3 regions of the Shewanella sp. KJ2020 genome follow, and region 2 is predicted to be linked to each of the others. Evidence: predicted binding sites of a transcription regulator. Region 2 holds the regulator's gene; each other region holds the start of a gene.
The links. Region 2 encodes LexA, which represses DNA repair genes until DNA is damaged. Its sites were predicted from a motif close to TACTGTATNNNNATACAGTA; they were not measured.

Region 1: MJO46_RS01090 (YebG family protein) is a predicted target of LexA. The motif match lies at 6,081-6,100, and genes of this name have one in related genera.
Region 3: dinG (ATP-dependent DNA helicase DinG) is a predicted target of LexA. The motif match lies at 2,145-2,164, and genes of this name have one in related genera.

The regions. Positions count from the first base shown of each region.
Region 1 is NZ_JAKUKD010000002.1:171,985-182,642, forward strand. It holds gene rsmF (16S rRNA (cytosine(1407)-C(5))-methyltransferase RsmF) at 1-439, opposite strand, end outside; gene MJO46_RS01070 (spore maturation protein) at 663-1,889, shown strand; gene MJO46_RS01075 (MlaD family protein) at 2,030-4,669, opposite strand; gene MJO46_RS01080 (paraquat-inducible protein A) at 4,656-5,273, opposite strand; gene MJO46_RS01085 (paraquat-inducible protein A) at 5,275-5,907, opposite strand; gene MJO46_RS01090 (YebG family protein) at 6,112-6,411, shown strand; gene MJO46_RS01095 (GAF domain-containing protein) at 6,429-6,887, shown strand; gene proQ (RNA chaperone ProQ) at 7,171-7,806, shown strand; gene prc (carboxy terminal-processing peptidase) at 7,835-9,880, shown strand; gene pepN (aminopeptidase N) at 9,965-10,658, shown strand, end outside.
Region 2 is NZ_JAKUKD010000019.1:47,542-58,199, reverse strand. It holds gene ctaD (cytochrome c oxidase subunit I) at 1-247, opposite strand, end outside; gene coxB (cytochrome c oxidase subunit II) at 257-1,795, opposite strand; gene MJO46_RS12070 (cell division inhibitor SulA) at 2,197-2,709, opposite strand; gene lexA (transcriptional repressor LexA) at 2,706-3,326, opposite strand; gene plsB (glycerol-3-phosphate 1-O-acyltransferase PlsB) at 3,487-5,910, shown strand; gene mtr (tryptophan permease) at 5,910-7,166, shown strand; gene MJO46_RS12050 (VOC family protein) at 7,309-8,082, shown strand; gene MJO46_RS12045 (ribonuclease T2) at 8,131-9,219, opposite strand; gene MJO46_RS12040 (efflux RND transporter permease subunit) at 9,439-10,658, opposite strand, start outside.
Region 3 is NZ_JAKUKD010000008.1:103,001-113,658, reverse strand. It holds gene MJO46_RS04745 (TSUP family transporter) at 1-39, opposite strand, end outside; gene dinG (ATP-dependent DNA helicase DinG) at 49-2,121, opposite strand; gene MJO46_RS04735 (DNA polymerase II) at 2,226-4,655, shown strand; gene MJO46_RS04730 (porin) at 4,877-6,085, shown strand; gene MJO46_RS04725 (TonB-dependent receptor) at 6,639-9,248, shown strand; gene MJO46_RS04720 (class I SAM-dependent methyltransferase) at 9,329-10,282, shown strand; gene MJO46_RS04715 (DUF3450 domain-containing protein) at 10,604-10,658, shown strand, end outside.

The DNA.
Region 1 (10,658 bases), on a different contig from region 2:
CCACCAATAAGCCTTGGTTTTGCATCAATGCAGCCATTTGCGTGGTTTTAGAACCTGGGGCAGAGGCGAGATCGAGTACGTATTGCCACTTTGCACTAGGCGTAAAGAGTGCATTCGGCGTAAAAAGTGCGGTCGGTGGCAACATAGAGCTGGCTTCTTGAATGTAGAATAGGCCCTGAATGTGCTCTAAGGCATTGCCGAGTTGTTCTTCTTCGTCGTAACTGATCCAAAATCCGTCTTGACACCAAGGAATAGGATCGAACGTCCAGCCCTTAGGTTGCATCAAGGTCTTAAAGTCATCGCTGCTGATTTTTAAGGTGTTGACCCGAATTGAACGTCTAAGCGGCCTGTCGCAGGCGGCAATAAACTCGTCCATGGATAAATGGGTGGGGAGTTCTTGGGTGATAGTATCGATAAAATTTTGATTTAATTGGACCATTGATTTCATTGAACCATAGGAAAATAGACTGTGTATCAACTGGCGCGAGTATATCATAATCCCTTATTGGGTCTGAGATTTTATCCCAAGTGCCTAAGCCATAACGGTGATTTAAGGTTTATGCACTGGCGATTTCTGCAATATTAGAATGCGTCGCCATAACGCTAGCACTCAGTAGCTATAAGCTTATAGAATAAAAACAAATAAAAAGAAGGGGATTTGTGTGCTAAATCGCGTGTGGTTAGCTTTCTTTATCACGGCATTGCTCGCAATAGCGGTGCAACTGTTCCATGGAAACGTTGAAGTATTGTCTATCTCTGTGGAGGCGTTGTTTAGCAGTGCTAAGCTTGCCGCTGAAATCTCCCTTGGACTGATTGGCGTGCTTTCTCTGTGGATGGGATTGATGCAGGTAGGAGAAAAGGCGGGCGTTGTTGGCGCTATCGCCTTTGTGTTTGAGCCATTACTGCGCCGTTTGATGCCTGAAGTGCCTAAGGGGCATCCCGCCTTTGGCAGTATGACCATGAATTTAACCGCGAATATTTTTGGCTTAGATAATGCCGCCACACCGCTGGGTTTAAAAGCGATGCAGGATTTACAGAGCCTCAATCCGGTCAAAACCGTCGCGACCAATGCGCAAATTCTATTTTTAGTGCTCAATACCTCCTCGGTGACGTTAGTCCCTGTCACTGTGTTTTTGTACCGCGCCCAGCAGGGGGCAGCAGCGCCTGCGGATATTTTTCTGCCGATTTTACTGGCGACCTCGGCATCGACATTAGCGGGCTTGCTGGTTGTGGCCTTGGTACAACGGATTTCCTTATTAAACGCTGTTGTGCTCGGTTATGGGGCTTTGATGCTGGCGGGGTTAGTCGCGAGTGGCTTTTATTTAATGACTTTAAGTGCCGAGGCGATTGGCACAGTATCGACCGTCATGGGCAATGGGGTGTTACTCTTACTCGTATTTGCCTTTGTGCTGGTGGCGGGTATTCGTAAGGTCGCGGTTTATGACGAGTTTATCGAAGGCGCCAAGGCGGGATTTGCCCAATCCATCCAGCTTATTCCCTATCTGCTCGCCATGCTGTTGGCGATTGGATTGCTGCGCGCATCCGGCGCCTTGGATTATCTGTTGCAGCTCATTGCCAGCGGTGTGCGCTTATTGGGATTTGACACCCGTTTTGTCGATGCGATGCCGACCGCATTGATGAAGCCTTTCAGTGGCTCGGGCGCAAGGGCCATGATGCTCGAAACCATGGAGCACCATGGTGTGGATTCCTTTGCTGGGCGTTTAGCGGCGATTTTTCAGGGCAGCACAGAAACCACATTTTATGTGTTAGCCGTGTATTTTGGCTCCGTGGGGATACGCCATGGTCGCCATGCCTTGGCCTGTGGATTAACCGCGGATTTTGCCGGGATCAGCGCCGCAATTGCAGTTTGCTATTGGTTTTATGGTTAACAGGATGGTAAGGGTCTTGAGCGCCTGGAATGTGCTAATAGAATGGTGAGAAGCTAAAAATCAATCAGGCGCATAATGAGCCTGATTGATTTGTAAGAGTTTTAATATTAGGGCTTTGGTAAGTATTTTAATGAGAAGGATTATTGGGCTGGCGCCCATTCTTGCCATTCATTTTCGGCTTTGTGTTGTAATCTAAATACCGTTCCCGTCACCAAGCGATTATCGTCTTGTGTCGTGTCCTTCGTCGCCACATTGATGCCGCCCGCGAGTAAGGTTTCCAGCGAGCCAGTTTCAATTTGCGCCCCCGAGAAGAGGCCCACATCCACTTTAATTCCTGAAGCATCCCAGAACTGACTGCTTTGGTTCACTAAGTGACTGTACTGCGGCTCGATATGGGCCTGCATTAACACACTATTGCCTTGAGTTGATAGACCATAACCGTCGATTTGGCCGACTTTAATGCCCCGGAAGAAAATGGGGCTACCTATCTTCATCGAGCCTAAATTCGTATCTTCTAAGGTAAATTTAAGCGCATCCTCTGGAACATTGGCATAACTGCCCTCAACCATATTGGCAGTAAATTGGGTTGTTTTTTGCCCATTTTTACCCGGTAATACGCTAATGTAGGGACCGGTGATTAAGGTTTCTGGCGCTTTGATCCCCGCGAGGGAAATTTGCGCTTCCACCACATAATACTCACAATCGCTGCGACTAAAATGCTCGGCATATTCGCCATAGAGGTAAGCGGTGGCGGTTAGGGTATTCAGATCTGTGTTTAATTTAACCTGTGAGACTTCACCCACTTGATGGCCTTGATAGCGAATCGCGGCCTTCGCTGCCAGTTTAGCCGAGGCGGGTAGGGTGAGACGAATAGCCTGTGCCTGTGCTAATGCGAGTTGTTGATTCTCGTACAGTTTGAGTGCAGCAGTATTTGGCCCTGTGGTGGTTTTATCAAGCAGCCCTAAGCTGATACTGCCTTTTAATGCACCTTGCAGAGGGGATAAGGCGACGTCTATGCCAGCAAGGCTGGCGCTGATATCAAGGGCACTGTTACGCCAAAACACCTTAGGTTTTTGCAGCAGAGGTTGAAACTGCTTATCAATAGCCAGTTTAATGGCGAAGTCTTCACTCTTACTTTGCCAGTTGACGGATTCTACAGTACCAATTTGCATCTTCTTATAGTAAATCGGTGAGCCTTGACTCACATCGGCGCCATCCTGACTTATCAGCGTTAAGTACACGCGATGTTGGCGTTCAAAATATGCGTCGGCGGCTTCAATTGAACTAAAGAGCGAAAGAGGAGTATTCCCCGCGAGCGGCGTCTTACTGTTACCAGGGATCAGACTAATGGCTCCTTTTGTTAGCGTGGCAAGATCCCTTGTCTTGACCGAAACGCCCTCGAGGGAGGCGTCGATACTCAGGGCCGACTCGGGGACGAAATAACTGTCACTGCGAACTAAACTGGCAAACTCGGGTTGCAGCTCGAGTCGATACTCCACCGCCGATAGGTCTTGGGTTAAGTTAACCGAGAGCACTCGACCAATAGGAAGCTGTTTATACCGAACTTCGGCGCCCGCAGTCACCCCCATGTTTTCAGCGGAACTTAAGGTCAACAGGCGCTTTTTAGATTGCATTAAATCCGGTGCACTTGATTGCAGGGCGAAACTTGCTGGCAATGTAGTGTTAGCACTGGTGCCCGGGAGAAAATTAATCACACTGCCAGTGAGTAACCGTTCTGGGTTTTTGATCCCGGAGAGGGAAATATCGGCGCCCTCAAGCCAAAATATGCCATCACTGGTCAATAAATGGGCATGTTGGGGCTCGAATTTAGCCACTGCGGTAACGCCATTTTCAGAGAGCTGTTTACTTAAAATACTGCCAATGGTGATACCGCGGTAAACAACGTGAGTGCCATTATTTATCCCATTACCCTGCGCCATGGTTAGGTTGACTTCAACCCCACCTAAGGCGCTGATCTCAGAGTCGAATAATGCAAAACTATCACCATTTTGTGCCGTGGGGGCTTTTTCGTCCGAGCTGAAGCTAACACCGCCAGCCAGAATGGACGCTAAACTCTCTGAGCTGACTTTAACGCCAGACAGGGATGCATCAATCTTCACGCCTGAGACGTTCCAAAAGTGGGAGTTTTTCTTCACTAAACTAGCGTATTGCTCTTGAATAAAGGCACTGATAATGACCCTAGCATTGCCATCTAAACGGTAGCTGACAACGCTCCCAACGGGAATTTGGCGAAAGAAAATTGGCGAACCTACGTCTAGTGAGCCAAGTTTATCCGAGGTCAATTCGACCATCACCCCCTCTGAACCGACCTGCATGGGTGGTGGTTGGCGCTCAGCCTCAAAGAAAGCGGTAGAGTTACCTTTGCCTGGTTGAATGGCGATGTAGTTACCCGAAAACAGTGCATCTAAGCCTTCAACGCCGGTGATACTGGCTTTAGGCGTGACTAACCAAAATAAAGTGTGTTTATTTAAGAAAGGCTTAGCGCGATAATCCATCATGACTTTGACATTGACGCCCTTGAGATCCTCATCGATACCAATATCTTTGACTTTGCCGACGGTTAACCCTTGGTATTTGACTAAGGTTTTACCCACCTCAATCCCAGTAGCGCTCGGAAAATGGATTTGAATTTCAATTCCTGATTCTTTTATGCTCTTTATCCCCAACCATGCGCCGAGGACGAGCGCAACGATGGGAAGTAGCCAAATAGGCGAAAAGAGTTTTTTCTTTACAACTTTTGGCGATTCAATTTGTGTCATCTTGAGGTTCCAATCGATCCCAGAGTAAACGAGTATCTAATACTTTTGCGGCAAGCTGAGTCAGCAAAATAACCAATGCAAATGCCGTCGCCGCGGGGGCGGGTTTGGCATCGAGCAACTGCCCCATATTGACGAGGGCAACCGTGAGTGAAATAACAAATAAATCGAGCATAGACCAACGGCCAATCCACTCGATCACATGAAATCCCACCATTAACTTCTTCTTTGAAATCGGCAGATTAAAACTGATGGCGCACAGATACGTGGCAAGCCCGATGATTTTAACCCAAGGCACTAAAATACTGGCAATAAATACGATGATGGCGATGGGGAGCATGTCGGACTGTACTAAATGGACAATGCCGGAAAAAATTGTGTCGTGACGAACTTGCCCCTGATTAGTCAACATAGTAATAGGGTACAAGTTGGCTGGGATCAGTAAAATTGCCGCTGTGATGAGTAACGCCCAACTTTTTTGCAAACTGCCATAATCACGGATCTGCAATACAGACTCACAACGTTGACAATGGGTGCTATCACTCGTGTTGAGTTGCCGACAAACGCGGCATAAACACAGACCTAAGTCGATTCCTTGTTGTTTCATGCTAACTATGCCTATCCAATAGCGTCCACATATGCTCGAGATCGTACTCCCGTTGTAAAAAGAGAGTCACAAGAAATAGCATAGTGAAGCAAAATGTGCCCATTCCAAAATAAATATCCGAAAAATCGGAGAGTTGGAACGACGAAACTAAAAAACTGATGACGTAGATTTCCAGCATAGTCAATTGAGACAGCAGCCCCTGCAGCTTTAATAATTGTTTTAAACTGCGGCGCCAAAAGGCAATTGAAAGCCCCCATTTTACAATCAATATTTGTGCGAGTATGGACAGGATAAGCAAGCCTGGGCCGATAACGGCCGCCGCGAGCACGGCCAGCCCGACAACCCAATAGCCCTGGTCAAATACGGCGAAGGCCCCTTGGAAAACCGTTGTTGTGCGAATGCTACCTAAGAAGTGGATCTCTAAAACGGGCAAAAAATTAGCTGGGAAATAAAAGATCAATGCTGTGACGCACAAGGCTAACATACCATTGACTGAACAGTATGGAGTGTCATAAAGAGCAGTGCTGCAGCGCGGGCATAGGGCTCTAACCCCAGAAGGTAGGGCTCGTTTCCTAATAGCCAAGTCGCAGGAACGACAGAGGATTACAGAGTTTTCTGCGGTATTTTCATGCATATAAAAATATTAACTTAGCCCCAACATCGCTGCAAATGTGTGAATAGCCGATAAAAGCCAAAGAGTCAGTACCCAAAGCTTAAACCCTCAGGCTCAGCTTATAACTAAAACGGCCTAATAATACAGATTAATCAGAACACTTGCATCACAACTTCAATCTATGTCATTCTGCGCACTGTATATAAAAACAGTGCGAGGGCAGTCATGGCAGTTATTACACAGTTTGTCGTGGTAAGAGAAGGGGTTGAAAAGATGACATTCACATCGAAAAAGGAGGCAGATGCCTACGATAAGATGCTCGATATCGCCGATAACTTGATCCCCTTCATTCAAAAAGCGGAATTAGGTATTGATGAGAGTCTGAGCGAACGACTCGCCTTCTATTTTGCTAACAATAAAGATGAGCTGACGAACTTGCTTAAAGGCGCGGTTCAGGTTAATAGTACGCCAACAAATCAAACCGCAGCGAAGAAAGTGGCCAAAAAGGTGGAAGCTGCCGAATAAAGTGGTTAGGAAATGTCATGAAATCTAAATTTTACGAGTCATTGAACCGCCAAGCTCTTGCCCTATTAGAAGGGGAAGATGATGTTGTGGCGGCAATGGCTAATTTTTCAGCCTTACTCAATGATAATCTTACTGAACTCAATTGGGTTGGGTTTTATGTGATGCGTGGTGAACAACTCGTTCTAGGCCCTTTCCAAGGAAAAGTGGCTTGTACGCGCATTCCATTAGGAAAAGGTGTTTGCGGCAGTGCAGCGTTAGCCGACCAAACCCAACGCGTCGCCGATGTGCACCAGTTCGATGGTCATATTGCCTGTGATTCTGCCAGTAATTCAGAAATCGTGGTGCCAGTCAGAGCTCAAGGAAAAGTGATTGCGGTGCTCGATATTGACAGCCCTGTCTTCGATAGATTCGACGAAGAGGACCAAAAGGGACTGGAATTGCTGGTTAAAAGCTTCGAAAGCTGCCTATTTGATTAATTTGCGTACAATAACGCATAATTCATGGTCGCAATCGGTAGCGTGCGCCTTATAATATGCGCTTGCACCGATTATGCTTACGCTGGCGGCCATGTCATCAATAAGCTTGATATGTTAAGCCGTAAAAAATTGTTAAGTTATGTTTTTTTAACTTTAGTAAATGCGGCGAGAATGCTAATTTGTACCTTGGCTCGATAGTGAGCTTAACCAAGATAAACGACACGTAAGAAGCTGATTTATATCACCTCGAATTCGATGTCCCTTTTTGACTGTGGAAGTAATGATGGAATCAACAGATAAGTTGACCGACACCAATGCAATTTTGGCGTATTTGTATGAAACATTTCCTTTGTGCTTTATTGCTGAAGGTGAAACTAAGCCATTAAAAATCGGATTGTTTCAAGATTTGGCTGAAAGGTTGGCTGATGATTCTAAAGTCAGTAAAACTCAACTGCGAGTGGCCTTAAGACGTTATACCAGCAGCTGGCGTTACCTGAAGTCTGTGAAAGCAGGCGCGCAGCGCGTGGATCTTGATGGTGAGCCTTGTGGCGAGTTAGAGCAAGAGCATATCGATCACGCTCAAGCAATGTTGAAAGAGAGTCAGGATAAAGCGAAGGCAAAACGTGCCGCACAGGCGCCTAGCCCAGCGAAAACGCCAGCCAAACGCGCGCCTAAAAAAGTTGCCGTTCCCCAGCGTCCTAAGACTGAGCGTCCCGCTAAACCTGCTCCAAAAGCCGCACCTGTGGTGAATTTAGTCCAGGCGCAACTCACGGATTTAGCGAAGAAACAACGCGTCAATGTTAAGTTAGGTATGACACCCGTAGCCGGTGTGATCACTGACATTAACAAAGAGGATATTCATGTTCAGTTAGATAGTGGCCTAACCATAAAAGTTAGAGCAGAACATATCCTGCTGTAATCATTTATTAAAACGGAGTAACTTGTTGATGCGAAAACTCACTTTGGCTACCTCAATCGCCACTGTTTTTGTCGGATTCTCGGCTTGGGCTGTACCACCCACGATTCAAATCAGCGAGTTACCCACTCTCCAGCAGGAAGCACAACATAAAGTTGCTAGCAAAAGAGTGACGGACTTATACACTCGTTCGCACTACCATAGATTTGCGCTAGATGACGCGTTTTCTGCGCAGATTTTTGACCGCTACCTACAGCAACTCGATTACCGCCGCAATGTGTTAACACAGGCGGATGTCGACAGCTTTAAGCCTTATACCAATCAGTTTGATGACATGCTGACTTCAGGCGAGCTTGAACCCGCATATAAGATGTTTGATGTGGTGCAAAAACGCCGTTATGAAGGTTTTGTCTATGCCTTGTCTCTGCTGGATAAAGAAATAGATTTCAGCGTGCCCGGTGATGCGTATGAATACGACCGAGATGATGCTGCTTGGCCAAAGGATCAGGCTGAAATTAACGAATTATGGCGTCAACGTGTTAAATATGATGCGCTTAATCTCAAATTGACGGGCAAGAAATGGCCTGAAATCGTTGATATTCTGCAAAAGCGTTACAACAACGCCATTAAACGTCTGACTCAAACCAACAGTGAAGACGTATTCCAAGGCGTGATGAATGCCTTCTCCCGCAGCATTGAGCCACACACTAGCTATCTTTCTCCACGTAATGCCGAGCGTTTCCAAATGGAAATGAACTTGAGCCTAGAGGGGATTGGGGCGCAGTTACAACTTGAAGATGATTACACTGTGATCAAGAGTTTAATCGCTGGCGGTCCTGCCGCAGGCAGTGAAAAGCTCTCTCCTGAGGATAAAATTGTCGGTGTCGGCCAAGAAGGTGGCGAGATTGTCGATGTGATCGGCTGGCGTTTAGACGATGTGGTCGATCTGATCAAAGGTCCTAAGGGCAGTAAGGTGGTTTTGCAAATTCTGCCAAAGAAGGGCGGTTCAAATGCTAAACCCTTCAATGTGACCTTAGTGCGTGACAAAATTCGCTTAGAAGATCGCGCCGCGACCTCTAAGGTGATCGAGCCTAAAGAAGGCGAATATGCGAATCGTAAGGTTGGCGTGATCCAAATTCCTGGTTTTTACATGAACTTGTCCCAGGATGTAGAAAAAGAGCTCGTTAAACTTAACGAAGCCAAAGTCGAAGGCATAGTCATCGATTTACGGGGTAATGGTGGCGGAGCCTTAACCGAAGCCGTATTACTGACGGGCCTCTTTATCGACATGGGTCCTGTAGTGCAAATTCGTGATGCCGATGGCCGCGTCTCTGCACACCGTGACAATGATGGTAAAACAAACTATTCAGGTCCCTTGACTGTGATGGTTGACCGCTATAGTGCTTCAGCCTCTGAGATTTTTGCCGCCGCATTGCAAGATTATGACCGTGCGCTAATTGTCGGTGAATCGAGCTTTGGTAAAGGCACAGTACAACAGCATAAGAGTCTTGGCCGTATCTACGATATGTATGAGAAGCCAATCGGCCATGTGCAATATACGATTCAGAAGTTTTATCGCATTAATGGCGGCAGCACTCAGATAAAGGGTGTCACCCCCAATATTGCTTACCCCAGTGCCTTAGAGCCGGGTGAGTACGGTGAAGCGGAAGAAAAGAATGCCTTGCCTTGGGATAAAGTCCCCATGGCACAATATGGCACGCTCAATGATATTACCCCTGAGTTAGTGACTAGCCTTGAAGCTAAGCACCTTAACCGGATCAAAAACAGTGTAGAGTTTGCTTATATCAATCAAGATATTGCAGACTTTAAAAAGCATCATAAAGAGAAGACGGTTTCTCTGGTTGAAAGTGAGCGTATCGCCTCCCGTGAAGCCGATGAGAAGAAAGTGCTCGATAGAACCAATGAACGTCGAGTGGCAAATGGTTTAGCCGCCGTTAAATCAATGGAAGACATTGAAGACGAGGCCGAATTACCGGATGCATTTTTAGATGAAACCGCTTTTATCACCTTAGATATGGTCGATGCTAAAAAGCTCGCCAAAACTAACGCACAATAGGCGATAATCGACTCGGTTTATCCCATTTAAAAACGCGCTTATGGCGCGTTTTTTCTTATTTAGATCAATGTTAAAGGGTTCGAAATGACACAAGCTCAAGCAAAATACTTAAAAGATTATCAAGCGCCTCATTTTACAATAGAAACCATCGATTTAGCCTTCAATTTGGCGGGTAAAGATACCCACGTGAAAGCCGTAAGTAAGGTCAAGCGCACGTCGGCCCACGCATTGCCACTGGTACTCAATGGCGATGATTTAGTCTTGCTTGCCGTTACCATTAATGGTGAAACTGTGCCTTATCAGGTGAGCCAAGGTCAGCTCCAGCTTGAGACAAACCTTGATGAATTTGAACTGACCATAGAGACACAACTCGACCCAGAGTCTAATTCAAGCCTTGAAGGCTTATATATGTCCGATGGTGCCTATTGCACGCAATGTGAGGCGGAGGGGTTTAGACGTATTACCTATTTCCTCGACCGTCCCGATGTGTTGGCAAAATATACTGTACGTATCGAGGCCAATAGGGCGGCATTCCCGTATTTATTGAGCAATGGCAATTTAATCGAACGGGGTGAATTACCCGAGGGACGTCATTATGTTTGCTGGCAGGATCCTTTCCCGAAACCCGCCTATTTGTTCGCCTTAGTTGCAGGGGATTTTGACCTGTTAGAAGATGAGTTTATCACCCGCAGTGACCGTAAAGTGTTACTACAAGTTTTTGTTGATAAAGGCAATTTACACAAAGCATCCCACGCAATGGCATCGCTCAAGAAGTCTA
Region 2 (10,658 bases):
GCCCATGGACTGTGGTCATTTGGTTGAAAAAATTGGGCTCGACCAATTGTAATCCGGGCTGAAACAGTTCAGCGCGGATCACCATGGCCATAGCGCCACCGGTTAAAAACATAATGAAGCTGAACCATAAATACAAAGTGCCTATGTCTTTATGGTTGGTGGTTAGCACCCAGCGCATGATGCCCTTTGGCGCACCATGATGATGGTCATCATGGGCTGCGGTTTGATCTTGAGTCATTGTGCTCATCATAATCCCCTACTGTCCATGGCTTGCGATATCAGCAGGTTGCACTGTATCGCCGGTATTATTGCCCCAAGCATTACGTTCATAGGTAATGACGGCCGCGAGTTGCTGTGGACTTAATTGTTTGCCAAATGCCTGCATCGCCGTGCCCGTTTTGCCATGTATTACTATGTCGATATGATTAGCAATGGGCCCAGTGGCGATAGCGCTGCCCACCAGTGACGGGAAGGCGGGGGGTATTCCTGCACCCGTTAATTGATGGCAGGCTGCGCAAGTGGTGGCGTAGACAGCCTCACCTTCGGCCATTAGAGCATCATGGCTGAGTGTGGGGAGGCTGGCGGGATCGACAACTGCAACTGGCTCAGGTTCAGGCGCGGGAGTTGGGGTCGTATTGGCTGGCGCTGCAGTAGATGCTGGTGTGCCAGCGCTGCCGTTCATATGCTCGTTAACATCTTTGGCCTGCACAGCATCGCCAGTATTATTGCCCCATGCATTACGTTCATAGGTAATCACAGCGGCCATTTCCTGTGCCGTCAATTGCTTACCAAAGGCTTGCATGGCGGTACCCGCTTTACCGTTAATCACGATTTCAAGGTGACCACTGAGCGATCCCGTTGCTATCGGGCTGCCTTTGAGGTGTGGAAATACGCCTTTTAAGCCTTCGCCATTGGGTTGATGACAGGCTGCACAGTGGCCTAGGTACACTTGCTCACCTTGGGTCATAAGCTCTTCTTTACTGAGGGTTTGTGATAATGCGGCTTGAGCGGCTTCTGCCGCAGCCCCTGCGGCTTGTTTTTGTTCCGCCACCCAAGCATCAAACTCGGCTTCGGGTAGGGCTTGCACTACGATGGGCATAAAACCATGGTCTTTACCGCAAAGCTCGGCGCATTGACCGCGGTAAATGCCGGGTTTGTCTATGCGCGTCCAGGCCTCATTGATAAATCCTGGGTTGGCATCTTTCTTCACCGCAAAAGCGGGTACCCACCATGAATGGATCACATCTTCAGAGGTCATCAGGAAGCGAATTTTGCGGTTTATCGGTAGCACGAGCGACTTATCGACCTCCAAAAGGTAATTTTCCCCTTTGGTTTCGGTGCCCTCTATTTGTGCTCTGGGTGTGGCGAGTATGCTGTAAAAATCAATGTCTTGATCGAAATAGCTGTAGTGCCATTTCCATTGGGAACCCGTGACTTTTACGGTGAGATCGGCATTGCTGGGATCTTCCATCGCGATTAATGTCTTTGTTGCTGGAATTGCCATTAAGATCAAAATGATAAATGGCAAAACAGTCCAAGCAATTTCGACTTTAGTGCTTTCGTGAAAATGGGATGCGACTGCGCCTTTGGACTTTCTGTGGTTGATCATGGCGTAAACCATGGCCCCAAAAACCACTAAGCCGATCGCACAGCAGATATACAAGATGGTCATGTGCAAGTGATAAACCTTGCCACTGATCTCGGTTACGCCGGGGGTCATGTTGAGCCGCGTATCTGCGGCGGCCAACGGTGGTGCGAATAACACCACGAGTAAACAATACAACAATTGCTTCACAAGACTTCTCCTCTGCCAATTGCGAATAGCAACTACAAAGAAGAGCAACACAGTAAGTCTCAACTCTATGCAAACTCTTCAGTTCCCAAAAAAGCATTTTTGACTTCAACGTGCGTTGGCGGCTGTTACTTTTAATTAAGTATTATTACTGCTGGTATAAGCCACGCTGGCACATACGACTGAAATAAATCTGTTCTCTATTTTTAGTGGCATTTCAAACGGGATAGCTGTTCGATTTCTGTGCCACGGCGGTGATATATCATCACCGACTTAACCAACCATACTTGCTGTTTAAATATTGATCAAGATCACTTATTTTTCTAATTGTCTGAAAAATTGCCAAAAAAAAGCCTCACATTCATAGGTGAGGCGGCTTTGACGGTAAAATATAGCGTAAAAAATTAATGCATAGAGTTGAAAAAAGCTTGCTGGCTAAAGTGTGTTTGTTGCTCGAGCCTAGTATCGCAGCGTAAGTGACTGTTCACCTCTTCGAGCACAATTCCCATAGCGCGGGCACTTTTAGCGACAATTTGTAGACGACGATTATCGCGGGCATCGAGTGATTGTGTCCAAGTAATGACCGCACTGGACGTACCACTTGTCAGGGCTTTTTCCATTGCCCAGAGTGTTTCAACCTCATCTTTGGCATGGACTAACAGGATGCGATCCATACGTACTCCAGCGTTAGCAAGGAGTTGCTTATAGCCGATGCTTGGAGGATTAATAAGTACAACCCATCGCCCCTGCTGGCTGAGCTGTGCGAGTTGAGCACTTAATTGCACGAGTTCGTGCTGTCCTTGGGTTTGGGTTGGCATACAGCTAATCGGAGTATGTTGCCAGTCGGTATCTGTATCTCGTACTTCATCTAACCATAAACCTGGATGGCGCGGGGCATTGCCGAGTAGTTTGTTCATAGCCAATCTCCATTACGGATCACACCGACGGCGAGTCCTTCAATTGTTAAACTTTGAAAACTTAAATCGACTTTAATCGGCGAATAATCTTCATTTTCGGCGTGTAGATAGACTAAGTTGCCTTTTTTTTCGAAGCGTTTAACCGTGACATCGTCGTCGACTCTGGCGACAACCACTTGGCCATTTCTTGCCTGTTGTACTTTATGAACGGCCAGCAAATCCCCTTCGAGAATACCTATATTCTTCATGCTGTCGCCTTTTACGCGCAGTAAAAAGTCGGCGGGTGGATGAAACATGCTGGGATCAACTTGGTAATACTGCTCAACATGTTCTTGGGCGAGTATAGGTTCACCTGCAGCGACTTGACCGATAAGCGGTAGGCCAGATTCAGTGACTTCTTCTTCCTCTGCTGGGAGACGGATACCACGAGACGTACCGGGCATGATCTCGATACAGCCTTTTTTCGCTAACGCTTTAAGATGTTCTTCCGCCGCATTGGCGCTCTTAAAACCTAGACGTGCAGCAATTTCCGCCCGAGTAGGTGGCATGCCTGTATCGGCAATATTTCGTTTAATTAGCTCTAAAATTTCAGCTTGGCGTGGCGTCAAGGGTCTCATGGTGGTTCCTGTTTTTCTATACAGTTACTGTTAGTATATACAGTATTGTTGGTAGTGCAAGTATTAACCACTTTTTAACGATATCGGAGAGTATTAGCGAATGTTCCCCAGAGTCTGGTATTCTATTGGGCTAGTGAACGTATTTAATTGCATAAGAAAAATGCCTAAACAAGACTCTCTTTGGTTGAAATCATTACGTTGGATCCAAAAACACTTAGTGCACACTATTGTGGTGCCTCAGGATCCCTTTGCCGATCTGAATCTGGATGCTTCCAGACCCCTTGCTTATGTGATGAAAACAGAATCCATTAGTGATATCGCTGCATTGAGCGAAATCACTGCCAAGCTAGGGTTACCCAGTCCCTACGAACCTTTAGTGGCCAATGGCGTCGTGGCTCCCCGCGTCGTTTGCCTCGAAGGACGCAAGCCGTTATTTGGTGAGCGTGCCAGTAATGCGCCTTTCCTTGAATGTTTTATGCGTTTATTGGCCGTGCATAAGGAAAGACCTGAACTGGATATCCAGTTGGTGCCTGTCAGCCTGTATTGGGGCCGCACGCCGGGTAAAGAAGACGACACTATGAAGGCGGCGGTATTGGAGCGTGAAAATCCGACCTGGCTGCGCAAGTGTTTAATGATTTTATTTTTAGGTCGGCATAATTTTGTGCAGTTTTCCAATGCTGTGTCACTGCGTTATATGGCCGACGAACATGGCACAGATATGGGGATCGCCCATAAGTTAGCACGGGTTGCGCGGGTGCATTTCCGCCGTCAGCGTAAGGTGATGACGGGGCCTGTGTTGCCAAATCGTCAGGCGCTATTCCATTCGCTGCTTAAATCCGAATCCCTGCGTAAGGCCATTCAGGAAGAAGCGTCTAGCAAGAAGATTTCTGAAACCCAAGCCCGTGAGACTGCGATTGAATATTTAGATGAAATTGCGGCAAATTATTCGGACAGTTTAGTCCGTATTGCAGAGCGTTTCTTGACTTGGTTATGGAACAAACTCTATAGCGGGATCAACATAAAAGGTGCCGAGCAAGTTCGGCAGTTGCACCACGATGGCCACGAAATAGTCTATGTGCCCTGTCATCGCAGCCATATGGATTACCTGCTGTTATCCTATATTCTGTACTACCAAGGCATGGTTCCGCCGCACATTGCCGCTGGCATTAACCTCAACTTTTGGCCCGCTGGGCCAATGTTCCGCCGTGGTGGTGCCTTCTTCATTCGCCGCAGTTTTAATGGCAATAAGCTGTATACCGCAGTATTCCGTGAGTATTTAGACCAACTGTTTGCTAAGGGATATTCGGTGGAATATTTCTCCGAAGGTGGCCGTTCGCGTACGGGGCGTTTGTTGGCACCCAAAACCGGCATGATAGCGATGACGATGAACAGTGTACTGCGCGGGATTGAACGTCCTGTGACTTTAGTGCCTGTGTACTTAGGCTATGACCATGTGATGGAAGTGGCCACTTATCATAAAGAATTAAGCGGTAAGAAAAAGCAGAAAGAATCTGTTTGGCAAGTCTTTGGTGCTATTCGTAAATTAGGTAATTTTGGCCAAGGTTATGTGAACTTTGGTGAGCCTATAACGCTGCAAAACTTCTTAAATGAGCGGGCGCCTAATTGGCGGGCAGAGCTTGCCGATGATCCAGAACAAAAACCGACTTGGTTAACGCCAGCGGTTAATGTGCTGGCGAATCGGGTGATGACGCGCATTAATGATGCCGCGGCCGCCAGTTCTGTCACCCTGACCAGTTTAGTGTTATTGGCATCGGAGCGAAACGCCCTAGAGCGTTGTTTGCTCGAGCGTCAATTAGATTTATACCTGACCCTGCTTAAGCGTGTGCCTTACACTTCGTTTACCTCGGTTGCCGAAGGCGATGGTAAGCATTTAGTGCAACAAGGATTGGATCTGAATAAGTTCTCCATTAATGCCGATCCATTAGGTGAGATAGTGTCTATCGATGAGAATCAAGCGACCTCAATGACTTACTATCGCAATAACATTATTCACTTATTTATTATCCCGTCATTGATTGCGAGTTGTTTAACCCACAATGAGCAAATTCAGCGGCAGCAGATCCTCGGGATAGTGAATGACTTTTATCCGCTGCTAAAAGCCGAACTTTTCATGGGCATTAAGGATTTACCTGCCTATGTAAATCAAGTGCTGGACCTCTTTGTTGAGCAAGGTTTAGTGACCGAGCAGGAGGGGTTATCGGTCGTGACGGAACACACCAGCCAGCTGCTACTGCTTGCGGGTTCTGTGAGTGAAACTCTGCAGCGTTATGCAATTATTTTCAATTTGTTAGCCCATAGACCTAAGATGGAACGCTCGGAACTTGAGTCTGAAAGCCATCTACTTGCCCAGCGTCTAGGGGCGTTGCACGGCATTACTGCGCCTGAGTTTTACGATAAAAAACTCTATAATACGCTGAGTGTTAAGCTAAAAGAGTTGGGTTATTTCTCTGGTGAGGGAGATAAATCCAACGTAGAGCGAATTCGAGATCAAGCCAATGGCCTATTGAGAGCCACAGTGAGACAGACGATTGTAGCGAGTGTCACTGCGGAGCACATTGTTTAATGGCAAATCATATGAATGCGGCTAAACATAAGCCCGCAGGTAAGTCTTTGCTCGGTGGTGCCATGATTATTGCCGGTACAACCGTAGGGGCGGGGATGTTCTCCTTGCCCGTGGTGGGCGCCGGTATGTGGTTCGGCTATTCGATTTTTATGTTACTCGGCATTTGGTTTTGTATGTTGATGTCGGGCTTACTCTTGCTCGAAACCAATTTGCATTTTGAACCTGGCGCTAGCTTCGATACCTTAACCAAACAAACCCTAGGGCAGTTTTGGCGGATTGTGAATGGCGTTTCTATTGCCTTCGTGCTCTATATTTTGACCTATGCCTACATTAGTGGCGGCGGGTCGATTGTGAATCACAGCTTGCAGGGCATGGGAATAGTATTACCCCAAAGTGTGGCGGGATTAGTATTTGCCATTGTGTTAGCGAGCATAGTGTTAATTAGCACTAAGGCCGTGGATCGTATTACCACTATTATGCTTGGTGGAATGATCATCACTTTCTTCCTTGCTATCGGCAATTTGTTGATTGAAATAGATGTGACTAAGCTATTGGAGCCCGATGGCACTCAGCATTTTGCTCCCTATTTATGGGCGGCTCTGCCTTTTGGTCTCGCCAGTTTTGGTTACCATGGCAACGTACCTAGCTTAGTGAAGTACTACGGCAAGGACTCCTCGACCATTATCAAGGCGATTTTCATCGGTACTTTTATTGCGCTGGTGATTTATACCTGTTGGTTAGTGGCAACCATGGGCAATATTCCCCGTAGCCAGTTTAGCGATATTATCGCCCAGGGCGGTAATATGGGGGTCTTAGTGGGCGCTTTGTCGGAGGTGATGGCGAGTAGCTGGTTAAACAGCATGCTAACCCTATTTGCCAACTTGGCCGTGGCGTCTTCATTCCTCGGTGTGACCTTAGGTCTATTCGATTATCTCGCCGACCTATTTGGTTTCGATGATTCCCGTACAGGCCGAATGAAAACCGCATTAGTAACCTTTGTGCCGCCAACGATTTTGGGATTGCTGTTTCCAGATGGTTTCCTTATCGCCATCGGTTTTGCGGCATTAGCGGCGACCGTATGGGCAGTGATAGTGCCTGCGCTTATGGCCTATAAATCTCGGCAACTATTCCAGGACAGCACAGGTTTTAGAGTGATAGGTGGAACCCCCTTGATCATCCTTGTGGTGTTATTTGGCATAGTCACAGGGGCCTGCCATTTACTGGCGATGGCGGATTTACTGCCACAATATTCCTAGTTTGTTTATGCCGCCAAAGCCCTCATTTGAGGGCTTTTTGTTTTGTACTTATTCCTAAGGCCTGTCTTTTTAATTCGGATACTGGACAGAACGAAAAACTCCAGCTTAACTCCTACGATTGAGACAAAAATGGGAGCCAATAATGAAGATTACTCAGTACGCACAAGGACATGCATGTTGGGTTGAACTCGCAAGCCACGATTGGCAAGGGGCTAAGGGATTTTACCATGCCATGTTTGGTTGGAATGCGATTGAGATGCCTATTCCTGAGGGGCATTTCTCGCTGTTTAACCTAGATGGCGACGACTTGGGCGCCATGTACCAAATACCGAGTTCAGAGGCGCAGATCCCCAGCCATTGGCGAGTCTATTTTGCCGTGAGAGATATTGATGCCTGTATTGCAGATATTCAAGCTGCGGGTGGCCAAGTGCATATGGGGCCGCATATTGTGGGTGATGCGGGGATCATGGCGCAGGTCAGCGATCCCGAAGGCGCGCGCTTTGCTCTGTGGCAGGCCAAAAACCATATAGGTGCCCGTCGTCAGGGCGAGGTTAATACTCTGTGCTGGGTCGAATTAGCATGCCGTTCCCCCCTCAGTGAAGAGGCCTTTTATTGTAAAATCTTCCCTTGGACAGCACTAACCAGCCAAGTGGCTGATATTGAATATATTGAATGGCAGGTTGCTGGCCAATCTATCGGTGGCATGATGACGATTATGCCCGAATGGGGAGATATTCCTGCCCATTGGATGCCGTATTTTGTGGTGGCAGATTGCGATGTGTTTGCCAATAAAGCACAGAGTTTGGGAGGGCAAATTTGTGTTCCGCCGAGTGATATTCCAGAGGTGGGTCGGTTTGCTGTGATTACCGATCCCCAAGGTGCGACATTTGCGGTGATTAAACTGGATCAAATGTGATCGATAAGGCATAGACGCCCACTGGGCGTCTATTAGCTGTAAAACTGGTTAATTCGGGTTATCAATTGCTATGGTCTCGGGGCAAGAACCTTTTTTGGCCCGATTGGCTTTGGCGAGTAGGCTAGGTAGGGAGTCCGAGGCCTTAATGACTTCGGGCAAGTTAATGCGGATTTCACTTAATAATCCCTTAGCACATTCTAGACTGATTTTTGTATGTGCACCTTGGCCAAAGCTTGTATCAAAGCTTTGGTTTAAATCACTTTTACTGACATTCTTACCTATGTTGTCATGGATGAATTTTTGTACCCATGCCGAGGTATTGACCGCTTGAGTCAGCTGGGTTGCTAATAAAAAATACTCGTTAGGGTCTTGGTTACGACAAGTACCGTGCTTCCACCATTCGTGACGTTCCAAACAGGTGCCATAGCGGGCGCTTGGCATCACTTCTTCTAAATTTTTGCGCACCGATGGTTTAAGTTCAAATTCTGGATAAGTACAGAAATCATTCGGCTGCAATTTGACCTTGCTGCAATAGCCATAACGCGTGCCGCATTGTTGTCTATTCGGCCATAGCCCGTGCAGGCTAAAGTGTTGCCACTGGCTTGAATCTGGCGTTTGGCTGAGGGCGCGGCATTCGGCTTTACGGCGGCCATAGAGTTCACAAAAGGTGCTTTGCCAGCTTAGTGCTAATATGTGTGAATCAAAATTATCCTCGATTTGGCATTGATTAGCTTGGCGTTTTTCTGTGGTTCTCGGTGTTTTAAGGTTCTCGTTATACTTTGTGTTGATATCCGATGTTTTAGTGGTTTGCGCGGGTTCCACCGCCATTGCGGATGTCGATACATTACTGCCAGCAATATTAGACAGATATTGACCACAATCGCCGCTAATCCAGCGCAGTGGCGAGGTTGTGGCATTGGTCCGTACTCGCAGCCAATCAGGTTTAACGCTATTGCCGAGAATTTCGAGCACTGGATAGCGCTCACCCATATTGCTCTGCCAATCATCGGGATTGGTTTGTTTATTTTTCGATTGAAAGAGCTCACAGCGTTTGTCGGCAATAAACTCGCCGCTAGCGGGCGCGGCCAAGGCGGGGAAGGAGTAAGCACTCAATGCTCCTAGTACATATAAGAGCATTATGAATAAGCGACTTAGGGGCTTTTTGACTATAGCTGCATAGAATGGGGTCATTGAGCGAATCCTTGCCTGAGCGAAGAGCAATTTATGGGGTTGGCATACATTGAGTGCTGATTTTAGGTTTTTTTGAGCCAATTTGATAATAAAAATCCCCTCAATCCTATAGGTATTGAGGGGATTTAGGTGACTTAGCTTGGGTCGTTATGAGCCTATATCCGACTAGTTTATCGTTTCAACTTTGTTGTTCAGTTTACGCGAGTAAATCAGTAGGTAGAGTGCTGGCAGTACAAATAGCGACAGTAATGGTGCCGTCACCATACCACCGACCATAGGTGCGGCGATTTTCTGCATTACATCGTTACCCGAACCCGCGCCCCACATAATAGGCAGTAGGCCAAAAAAGATAGTGGCTACTGTCATGGCTTTAGGGCGAATACGCATAACAGCACCTTCAATTAAGGCTTCTTTGAGATCGGTAACTGTGTGGTAGTTATTCTTCTCTTGCCTGTGCTTAATGGCATTATTGAGGTAAATCAGCATGATTACCCCAAACTCGGCGGCAACGCCCGCCAAAGCAATCATACCGACGGCGACGGCGACTGAGATATTGTAATCTAGTAGATACAATAGCCAAGTGCTACCGACCAGCGCGAAGGGGAGGCTGAGCATGATAATACTCGCCTGCAGAGTGGAGCCAAAGGTCATCATTAGTAGAATGAAAATCACCGCTAATGCCATAGGGATCACTTGCTTCAGTTTTGCATCGACCCGCTGCATATACTCATACTGCCCTGCGAAGGTGTAGCTGTAGCGTGGAGGTACTTTTAGCTCAGCATTTAATGCTTGCTTGGCGGTGGTAATGTATTCGCCGATAGATGTTCCTTCAATATCGATAAACACCCAAGAGATTAAGCGACCGTTTTCACTGGCGAGCATAGGAGCCCCATCGGTGATCTCTATATCCGCTAAATTTCGCAGTGGCAGGTAATTTCCCGATTTAGTGATCACCGGGAGTTCACGTAGCTTCTCAATATTATCGCGTAGTTCGCGGGGATAACGCAGGTTAATAGGATAACGCTCCGCCCCTTGCACCGACTGGCCAATATCCATACCGCCAATGGCGTAACGCACTACATCCTGAATATCCTGCAGCGACATACCGTAACGAGCTGCCACATCCAGTTTTGGGGTGATATCGATGTAACGCCCACCACCACTGCGTTCGGCGTAGGCCGATTTAGTGTGCGGCACTTTACTGAGGATGGCCTCGATTTCTGCCCCTAAGCTTTGGAGTTCGTTCACATCGGCACCGGTGATCTTAATGCCAACAGGGGTTTTTATCCCAGTGGAGAGCATATCGATACGGGTTTTGATGGGTTGTACCCAAGCATTAGTGATACCCGGCACTTTTACGGTTTGTTGTAGTTGAGCGATGATGC
Region 3 (10,658 bases), on a different contig from region 2:
CAACAGGGCCCAGTTGCTGGGCTCGAGTAACAACTCCAAATTTAAATCCTACTCTATGACACGTCTAAAGGGAGGCAAGGCATCTAACAGGGATTTACCGTAACGTTTAGTCACTAAGCGCCTATCTAAAATAGTGACGCGGCCATAATCCTGTTCTTTACGCAGTAATCTACCACAACTTTGGATGAGCTTGCGCGAGGCATCTGGAATGGTCAGTTGTAAGAAGGGGTTGCCACCTTTAACTTTGACATATTCCGCATGGGCTTGCTCAACGGGTGAGGTGGGTACCGCAAAGGGCAACTTAGTGACAATCAGATTGGTCAGATAATCCCCCGGTAAGTCGAGTCCTTCTGAAAAACTGCCCGTACCAAACAAAATGCTAGGTTCACCTTTATCACACTTGGCTTTATGATTTTCGAGCAACTGTTGCCGTGGGGCATTGCCTTGGATAAGCAGCTCAGTGGTCAGTTTACCTTCAAGCAATTCAACCACTTTTTCCATTTGCCAATAGGATGCAAATAGCACTAAGGTTGCCATTTCTCCCTCAATTAATTCAATGATTTGCTCGGCTAACTCCTCGGTATAGGCATCATCCGTAGGCTCAGTCTTCATTTTGGGTAAATAAAGTGTGGCATTATTGGGGTAATCGAAGGGAGATTGCAGTGCTAAATAACGACTCCCATCGTTAAGGGATAACCCGACCTGATGGGCGAAGTGATCAAAGTTATTGAGTGCACGTAGGGTGGCACTGCATAACACGACCCCTGCGGCCTTTTGCCACAGCATAGATTCGAGCATAAAGCCGACTTCTATGGGGGATGCACTAAACAGATAATCCACTTGTTTTCCCGTGATAAGTTCAATCCAGCGTGCCATTGGCGCACCTTTATGGGTGTCCTCCTTGGCCATCATGCGCCATAGTTTTTGCAAATTCTCGAGGCGCTGTAACATAAACCCCATTTCGGCTTGCAGCGCTTCGGACTGATGTTTGGGGATATCACCGTCTTTAATGGCCTCGGTGAGCAACAATTGCATCTTGTTAAATTGCTTAAGAGCAAGATTGGCTGTGGTGGCTAAGTTTTCAGCGGGGGTCCTAAGGGCCTCAGGCAGCTTGCCATGCTCGAAGCGATAACGGCTTTCTGGGTTGGCAAATTGTTTAGTTTGGGTATCGCAATAATGGGCGACTTGATTAAGCTGGCCGATAAGATCGCCAATATGGTCCTGCATTGCCTGTGCTGGGGCGATGATATTATTGCTTTTTATCTGATTTTGTAATTTTGCGCTGGTCTTACCGACCTTTTCAAGCCAATCGGCGGCGCCCCTCAGGGTTGCCTGTGCGCTGGAAAAATCCCGCGCCACAATGGGCAGATGGTGGGCTTCATCGATAACATAAAACACCTCTTCGGGATCGGGCAGGATCACGCCGCCACCTAGTTCTAAATCGGCAAACAGCAAACTGTGGTTAGCGATCAGTACATCCCAGGTATCGACGTCTTCACGTGCCTTGTGGAAGGGGCAATTCCTATGACTCGCCACTTGCCGATGACAACTGTGTTTATCGCAGGCGATTTGCTGCCAAAGATGATCTGGGATGGGTGTCGATAGCGTATCGAGTTCGCCATTCCAGCGACCTTCGGTATAGTCCTTTAGCAATTCATGCAACATGGCAATTTGGCTGTTATCGGGCTTAGTTTGCCACATGGCCATTTGGGTACTGTTATCGTCGCCAATCAACATGGCAAGCTTGGACAAACAGACATACCGCTGGCGACCTTTTACTAGGCCGAAGCGAAAGTTTAACCCAGATTGCTCAAGGAAGAAGGGCAGATCTTTGTGCAGTAACTGCTCCTGAAGCGCGACAGTCGCGGTGGCAATACAGACCTTTTTTTTGCTTGCTAAGGCGAGCGGAATAGTCCCCAAAATGTAAGACAATGATTTACCAATGCCCGTACCCGCTTCGACCACAATAATGCGCCTGTCTTTGTCGTAATCACCGGCGAGGGTCTTAGAAATTTCGGCCACCATATAATTTTGTTCGCGGCGCGGCCTAAAATTAGGCAAGGCGCTGGCGATATCTTTATAGATGGCGCGGATCTGGGTTTTTACATTGTCAGGTAACATGCGTCATTACTTTATCGAATTAATGCTGTACATAATAACAGTGATTGCATAGCCTAAGAAACTTTTCTGCCATTTAACGGCATTTAAATTGGAAACCCATGCAGATGAAGCCTGAGACTATGGCACCAATGAGTGTACAAGGTCGAGTCTTAACCCGCCATGCGAGCCAACGTGATGGGCATTTAGTGTTGCAATATTATTTGGCAACTGAGCAAGGCCCTGTGCTGGTGGAAGTGCACGATACGGAATACCTCTGTTTTTGTCATCAAGTGGATGTGGCCGCCCTACAGTTGCAGACGCCGGGCCAAGTCCTACGATTTGTCCCTTTAGCCCTAAAAAGCTTCAAAGGCGCTGCCGTGGCTGGGATTTATGCCAAATCAAGTAGCACAATGCGGACCGTGCAAAGGATTGCGAAGGACGCCGACATTCCCTTATTTGAGGCGGATATTCGGCCAGAACAGCGATTTTTAATTGAGCGTTTTGTCGCCCTTGATGTGGCTTTTTTAGGGCATTTCTCTGCGACGAGTAGCGACAGTCTTGAGGCTAATTCGCTGCCCGTGTTTATCGCCGAGCGGGCTAAGAGTATTGCTCCTTTAACGGTGGTGAATTTACGCTGTATCTCACTGGATTTTGAATGTAACTTTGAGGGTTTACTCTATTCGGTCGCGCTATATGGTCAAGACAGTAGCCAAGTCGAGGGGCAAGGCAGCCTCAAGCAGACTTATGAAAAAGTGATTATGGTGGGCGAAGCTGAATCAAACGCCCCCGAGTATATTGAATGGGTGACCGATGAAGCAGCACTTATTCATCGATTAATCGCGTGGTTCCATGAGTTTGATCCTGATTTTATTATCGGTTGGTCGGTGGTGACTTTTGACTTGGCGTTGTTATTTCGCCGAGCACAATTGCATCACATTCCCCTTCGAATTGGGCGCGGCGGTACTTTACTCGAATGGAAAGTTGATAATAAATTCCGCCCAGAAACCTTGAGCCTACCAGGCCGTGTGGTACTCGACGGTATAGATTGGCTTAAGGCGGCGTTTTATCATTTTGAGCGATTTTCCCTGGAGTTTGTCTCCCAAGCGCTGCTAGGTGAAGGCAAAGCGATTCATAACGTTGATAATCGTGTGCAAGAAATCGATGCACTTTTTGCCAATGATAAGCAGGGCCTCGCACACTATAATCTTACCGATAGTCGCCTCGTTTGGGATATTTTTCACCATACGCAGTTATGGGATTTTGCCCTTGCAAGGGCTGAACTGACGGGGTTAGAGCTTGGGCGCGTCGGTGCTTCGGTCGCTGCATTTAATCATTTGTACTTACCTCATTTGCATAGAGCGGGCTATGTTGCACCCGATACGCCAGCGAGTCAGGGGATAGAGAGTCCCGGCGGTTATGTGATGGACTCTGTCCCCGGACTATATCAGCATATTTTAGTTTTTGATTTTAAGAGCTTATATCCTTCGATCATTCGCACTTTTCTGATTGACCCTAAAGGGTTGATCGAAGGGTTACAGTTGCCCGAGTCAGAATGCGTCCCTGGGTTTCTTGGTGGGCGATTTAGTCGCCAGCAACCCATTTTACCTAAACTCATCCATAATCTTTCCGAGCAGCGTGAAAAAGCCAAGCGTGAATCGAATGCGCCCTTATCCCAAGCTATTAAAATTATTATGAATTCGCTTTATGGTGTTTTAGGTTCCCAAGGGTGTGTATTCCATGATGCCAAGTTGGCGAGTTCGATCACTATGCGTGGCCATCAAATTATGAAGCAAACGCGGGCTTGGATTGAAGACATGGGATATCAGGTGATTTATGGCGATACCGACTCGACCTTTGTATGGTTAGGTACAGATCCTGAGCTTACAGATGTTGCCAAGTTAGGTAAGACCATGGCTGCACAAATTAACGCTAAATGGCAGGCAAAAATTAAGCAGGAATTCCAACTTGAGAGTTTTCTTGAATTACAGTTTGAGCGGCATTATGAGCAATTTTTTATGCCGACTCTACGAGGTTCGCTGGAGGGCAGTAAAAAACGCTATGTTGGCGCTTGGCGAAACGATCAAAATGAACTTGAAATCACCTTTAAGGGGATGGAGCAAGTTAGAAGCGATTGGAGTCCTCTGGCGCGAAACGTTCAGGCTGAATTGTACAAACGCATGTTTAATCAAAGGGATATTAGTGGTTATCTCGCATCGGTGATTGATGAGCTCTTAGCCGGAAAGCGGGATGATGAGCTTATATTTCGCAAGCGGATGCGGCGTAATTTGGAGGAATATACCGCCAAAGCCTCTCCCCATGTCAAAGTGGCAAAACAATTATGTGAACTAACAGGAAAAACTTCATTTGGCAAGAGAGGTGCGCAGATTGATTATGTTATCACACTCAATGGTCCGGAACCTGTACTGTACAGAACGTCGGTAATTGACTATCAATATTATATTGATAAACAGATCCGCCCCATCGCCGAGCCTGTATTTTCAATAATGAAACTAAACTACATGGGCATTACATCGAAACAACTGTTGTTAATATAGTGTTTTTATTGTTCTTTACCTGTTGGCTTTGCTGGTGGTTGTAGCGTTGCAACCTGTTTTGTAGTGGTTAACTGGTGTATTTTTGTGATGCTAATCGACATATTCTTTAGGTTTCGCTTTGAGAGCTCGTTGAAAGTTTGCTACCCTCAAAGGGAAATTGTAAGGAAATATAACAACGGAATGACGTTGATAGAACATAAACGAAAAAGGTTAAGCACCAAATGAATAAAACGTTAGTAGCAACTGCGTTAGCAGCAATATTCCTCGCTCCAACCGTCTCGGCAATTGAGATCTACAAAGACGATAAAAATGCCGTCGAAATCGGTGGATTTATTGATGCTCGCGTAATCAATACGCAAGGGGAAACTGAAGTTGTTAATGGTGCTTCTCGCATTAATTTTGGTTTTAGCCGTGAACTGACCCACGGCTGGAATGCATTTGCCAAATTAGAATGGGGTGTTAATCCCGTTGGTAGCAGCGACATCGTTTACAACAATCGTTTTGAATCTGTTCAAGATGAGTTTTTTTACAACCGCCTCGGTTATGCGGGTATTTCCAATGATGACTATGGAACGATTAGCATTGGTAAGCAATGGGGTGCTTGGTACGATGTGGTATATAACACCAACTACGGTTTTGTATGGGATGGTAACGCCGCGGGTGTTTACACATTCAACAAAGATGACGGCGCGGTTAACGGCGTAGGCCGTGGTGATAAACTGGTTCAATACCGCAATGCATTTGGTGATGTGAGCTTTGCGGTTCAAGCCCAATTGAAAAACAGCAGTTTCTACACCTGTGATGTTGAAAATATCACCGAAGAAGCTTGTGAGGCACGTTGGAACCAAGGTGAAGCTGACGCGCAGCAAGTGACTTATAACTATACCTATGGTGGAGCTGTTACCTACAAAGCAACGGATATGTTGAGTTTAATGGCGGGTATTAACCGTGGTGAATTTGATATTGATTACGGTAATGGTGATCAAAAGACTGCTGTTGACCTCATCTACGGTGCGGGTATTACTTGGGGTAATTTTGACAATAACGGTTTCTATGCTGCTGCTAACGTTAACAAGCAAGAAAATCACGATACCGATAATATTGGCCGATTAATCAAAGACGCTTATGGTATTGAAACCTTAGTATCTTACAAGTTTGACAATGGGTTACGTCCATTTATCTCTTATAACCTGTTGGATGCCGGTAAGGATTACGTGATTCAGCCAAACTTTAACGCCGATCCTAATGATGTATTTAAACGTCAGTTCGTGGTTGCAGGGCTGCATTTTGTCTGGGATCCGAACACTGTTCTCTATGTAGAAGCACGTAAAGATTTCAGTGATTTCACTAGTGCCAATAAAGAACAAGAAGCTAGAATGTCAATTTCAGAAGATGATGGCATCGCAATCGGTATCCGCTACACTCTGTAAGAGCAACATTTTATAAAGTAAGCGCTAAACTAAGCTCAATGTTTTTATTGCCAAATGCCAGTCAGCCATGACTGGCATTTTTGTTTGCGTAATACGCATATCGATAAGCGCTTTAATATCAATCTTGGTTGTTTTGGGAAAATGAAACAAAATTGACTGTTTAAAAGGTGAGCAGTTGTCGAGTTAACTTCTACTTCAGGACGCCGTAACTTACATTTTAAAGCCGTTCTCAATGAGCATATTTTTTTGTAAATGGAAGACTATTTTTTGTTAGATCAAGGGCATAAATCTTAGTCGCTCTAAACTTGCTTTTAAGCCAACATGTTACTTTGAATGATTTTAACTTTACTTAAGATGTTGATTTTTATATTTTTTGTTTAATTCGGCCATTTTAAAATGCATTACTATTGTAATTCTGTGGTTGTATTTGTTGATTTTATGTTTCCCATGTGTTTTTATTGTGTCGCCTATACGTAGCTTTGTGGCGCATTTGGTGCCTAAAGGTTGCTCAAAGTAAAAAATAATAAATAACAAATATCCAGGGAGATAGACAATGCATAAGAATAGCTTATTGGCTAAATCAGTACGTTTTGCGTTGATTAGTGGTGTTACTGCCGCAACGTTAAGCGTGCCTGTTACTTTTGCTGCTGAAGAAGACGGCGCGAAAGTTGAACGTATCGAAGTTACTGGTTCACGTATTAAACGTAGTGATCTAGAAGGAGCTTCGCCTGTAACAACAATCACAACTGAAGATATGAAAGTTGAAGGTAACTTTACCGTTGCGGACGCACTTCGCAACAGTAACCTTAACTCTTTCGGCTCATTCTCTGAGCGTTCTGGTAGCTCTGCACAGTCACAAGCGACTATCGATCTACGTGGTGCAGGTTCGGCCCGTACTTTAGTGTTGATCGATGGCAAACGTTTCCCTGGCTCTCCAACTCTTGGTGGTGCCTCTGCTAACTTGAACGCCATCCCAATGGCAGCCGTTGAACGTATTGAAATTTTAACCGATGGTGCGTCATCAACCTACGGTTCAGATGCGATTGCGGGTGTAGTTAACATCATCATGAAGAAAAACTATCAAGGCATTGAGTTCAATGTCGGCGGTGGTTCACGTGAACGTGATGGTGGCTTAACAAGCAAAGAATTCTCTGTCGTTGCTGGCTATCAGATGGACAAAGGCAATCTTACGTTTGCATTTGATCACCAAGATCGTGAAGGCATTGCAGATGCGGACCGTGATTATACCGCACCAAGTTTAAACGATTTGAACGGTGATGGAGAAATTCAGTTCGAAGAAGCTATTGGTTGGAGCCAATACGGTGCAACTGTTCGCAGTCCCGATAAAACGATGAAACTAGCGTCACCACTTTGTGACGATTTGGAAGCAAAATATGGCTCTGATAAGTTTCAAACTATTAAAGCAGATAACGTATCAGGCCCAGGTCATACTTATTGTGCTTTTGCACCAGCTAACGTTTCATATAACAAAGCATCTGTAGACCGTAATACAGTATATGTTGATGCTAACTATGAAGTTGCGGAAGATGTGGAATGGTTTGGACGTATAATGTTCACTCAGAACAACTCATTTGGCCGTTATGCTCCTCCTGCCGCACCTTGGAACAACATGGATGCTGATAACCCACACAACCCTTTTGGTGAGGATGGTGCTACAGGTTATTTCCGTTGGGTAGATATTGGTAATCGTGATGGGAACGTTGACGATTATAACCAAGATTACTTAACCGGTTTACGCGGAACTATCAGTGCTCTGAATGATGCAACTTGGGAAGTCTATTATCATCATAATATTGCAGACAATAAATCTATTGGTGAGTATTATTTAAGCTATTCTGGCTTAGCATATAATGAGGCCAATGGTATTGATCTCGGCTCTGAAGCCGGTGTTAATAATATGAAAGCAACGACATTAACTCAGGACAGTGCAACTTTCCAACAATGGAACGCTGGTATCGGTTTCGATGCATTTGAATTGCCTGCTGGTGCAGTTGCCCATTACTTTGGCATGGAGTATTTCGAACAAGATTACTCTTCTGTTTATGATGCTCAATCCGAGGCTGGTTTAGTCGGTGGTAGTGCTGGTAACTCCGCAGGCGGTGATCGTCAAGTTTGGGCTGCATTCTATGAAGCAGTATTACCTATTACTGATACTATTGAGTTAAACCTTGCTGCTCGTTACGACGATTATAGCGATTTTGGTAATAACGTTGCGCCAAAGGCTGCCGTTCGTTGGCAAGTGCTAGAAAATCTAGTTCTTCGTGCATCATACTCTGAGGCTTTCCGTGCTCCTGCCTTAGACCAATTGTATGCAGCAACAACATTCAGTGCAGAGTATGGTACTGACTATCCATATTGTGAATCAAATGGCATTAGCGAAACTGCTTGTTTGGAAACACAGTATGATACATATATCACTGCAAACAAAGACTTAGGCCCTGAAACATCTGATTATATCAATTTAGGTGTGGCGTGGGATGTTCTTGATAACTTTGGTGTTAAAGTCGATTACTTCGATTTAAATATCGATGATGTAATTAGTCAGCGTAGCATTACTAACGTTATGGAAGGTATTGCCTCTGGTTCTTTGACGGCAAATGATACTTTCTATGTCTTACGTGCACCAGGTACAGGTGGCGCTCTAGGTCAAGCGTATGAAGTTGGTACAGGTTATGGTAACGGTGATAAATTAGAAATTGAAGGTGTGGATGTTACATTAAACGGTAACTTAGAAACTAGCTTTGGTGACTTCTCTTTTAGCTGGACTAACAGCTTTATCCTGAGTTATATAGAGGAAGTCGAAGGCGGTTCTGAAGCAATTGATACCGCTGGATGGAATGGTCAACCTGATTATAAATCTGTATTTACTACAGTTTATAAAATTGGTAACAACTCTCTATCATGGAACATGAACTACACAGATTCTACATATGAAGATAAAGAGTCTGGTAGTTTGGATTCATGGTTAATTCATAACATCAGCTACGGTTATGACTTTGGTAACTATGGTTCAGTGTTACTCGGTGTTAATAACTTAACCGATGAAGATCCAGTCTTAAGTTCTTCAGGTGCTTATGAAAACCCTGATTTATATAACAACTATGGCCGTGAGTATCGTGCTAGTTATACTTTGAAGTTCTAATTCTAGATATTAGAATTTATATAAGGCCAGCAAATATGCTGGCCTTTTTCTTTATAAATGGATAATAAATTGGGTGGAGCATGAAGCAACATTGGAGTGAATATTGGAAACAAGGCCATTTGACTTCTTTTGGGAGTGATTTTGAAAGAAATTATGCTGGTATTTTACGCGATGTTTGGTTTCCAATTTTTGATGGACTTAAGCCTGGTTTCGAAGTTCTAGATGTTGCAACAGGCAATGGAGCGATACCATTATTAATTAGAGATTATTTAGGTCAATCTAATATCAATGGTCGGGTTAGAGGTATTGACTATGCTGAAATACACACCTCTATTAATGAACATGATGGTCAGATAGCGATTGATTTGATTGGTGGGGTAAACTGCGAATCAATTCCATTCGAAGCACAAGTGGATTTAGTGACATCCCAGTTTGGTATTGAGTATTCAAATGTGACTGAATCACTAGTGCAAATATCTAATATTTTGAAAATTGGCGGGCGTATTTCACTTGTATGTCACCATTCTGATTCAGTGATTATGGTTCGTAACAAACGGATTTTGGCGATAGTTCAAAATGGTTTGGTAGCTGAGCTTATTGATAACCTGCATTTACTAGTTGAAGCAATGGGAGATATTTTCGATAAGTCAGATTTACAACGATTGAAAGAAGACGCTATTTGTGAAAAATTGCGTATGAAAGTTAACCATCAACTAGGCGAGCTTGTTGCTATTGACCAGTCGGCATTACAAGACTCTGAAATTTTAAATTATGTAATGACGTTCTTTAAAAAAGGTATGTTTTGGTCAGTAAAAGATAAAAAAAATTATCTTAAATTTATTCAGCAGCAAATCAATAACTTAGGGTTAAGACTTACGGAGCTAATTAATGCGGCATTAGATGTACCTAAACTGGCTGGCATGGCAACACTACTGAGTAGTGTTGGAGTAAGGCTCTCCTCAATTTCAACATTAAAAACAGATGATCATCAAATAATCGCTTGGCACTTAGTATTTGATAAGTTGGTTAAATAATTGTTAATTTAGCGCGTTGTATATGACATGAAAGACCAGACTGACACTCAAAATGTTCATATAATAACCTTCCATGGTAGGTTCGTTTTGAAACACTTATTTCTATGACTTTTCATTCACGCCAATTGTTGACACAGGTCAACATTTTGTGAAATGATGCCAGCGGGTCTATGCCTGCAGAGGCATAGGAAAGGGAAGAAAAAACTAAGAAACACAAGAGAAAGACGAACTTACAGTATTTATGGCCTGACGCATTTGTTGCTGAAGGAGATGTTGCTGGTAAGTTAAACCTTTTTATTCACTTCAAATTGGTTGGGAACTATGTCCAAGGTAAGTAATAGAACAAAAATCGCTACTGCACTTGTTGGCGTGCTGG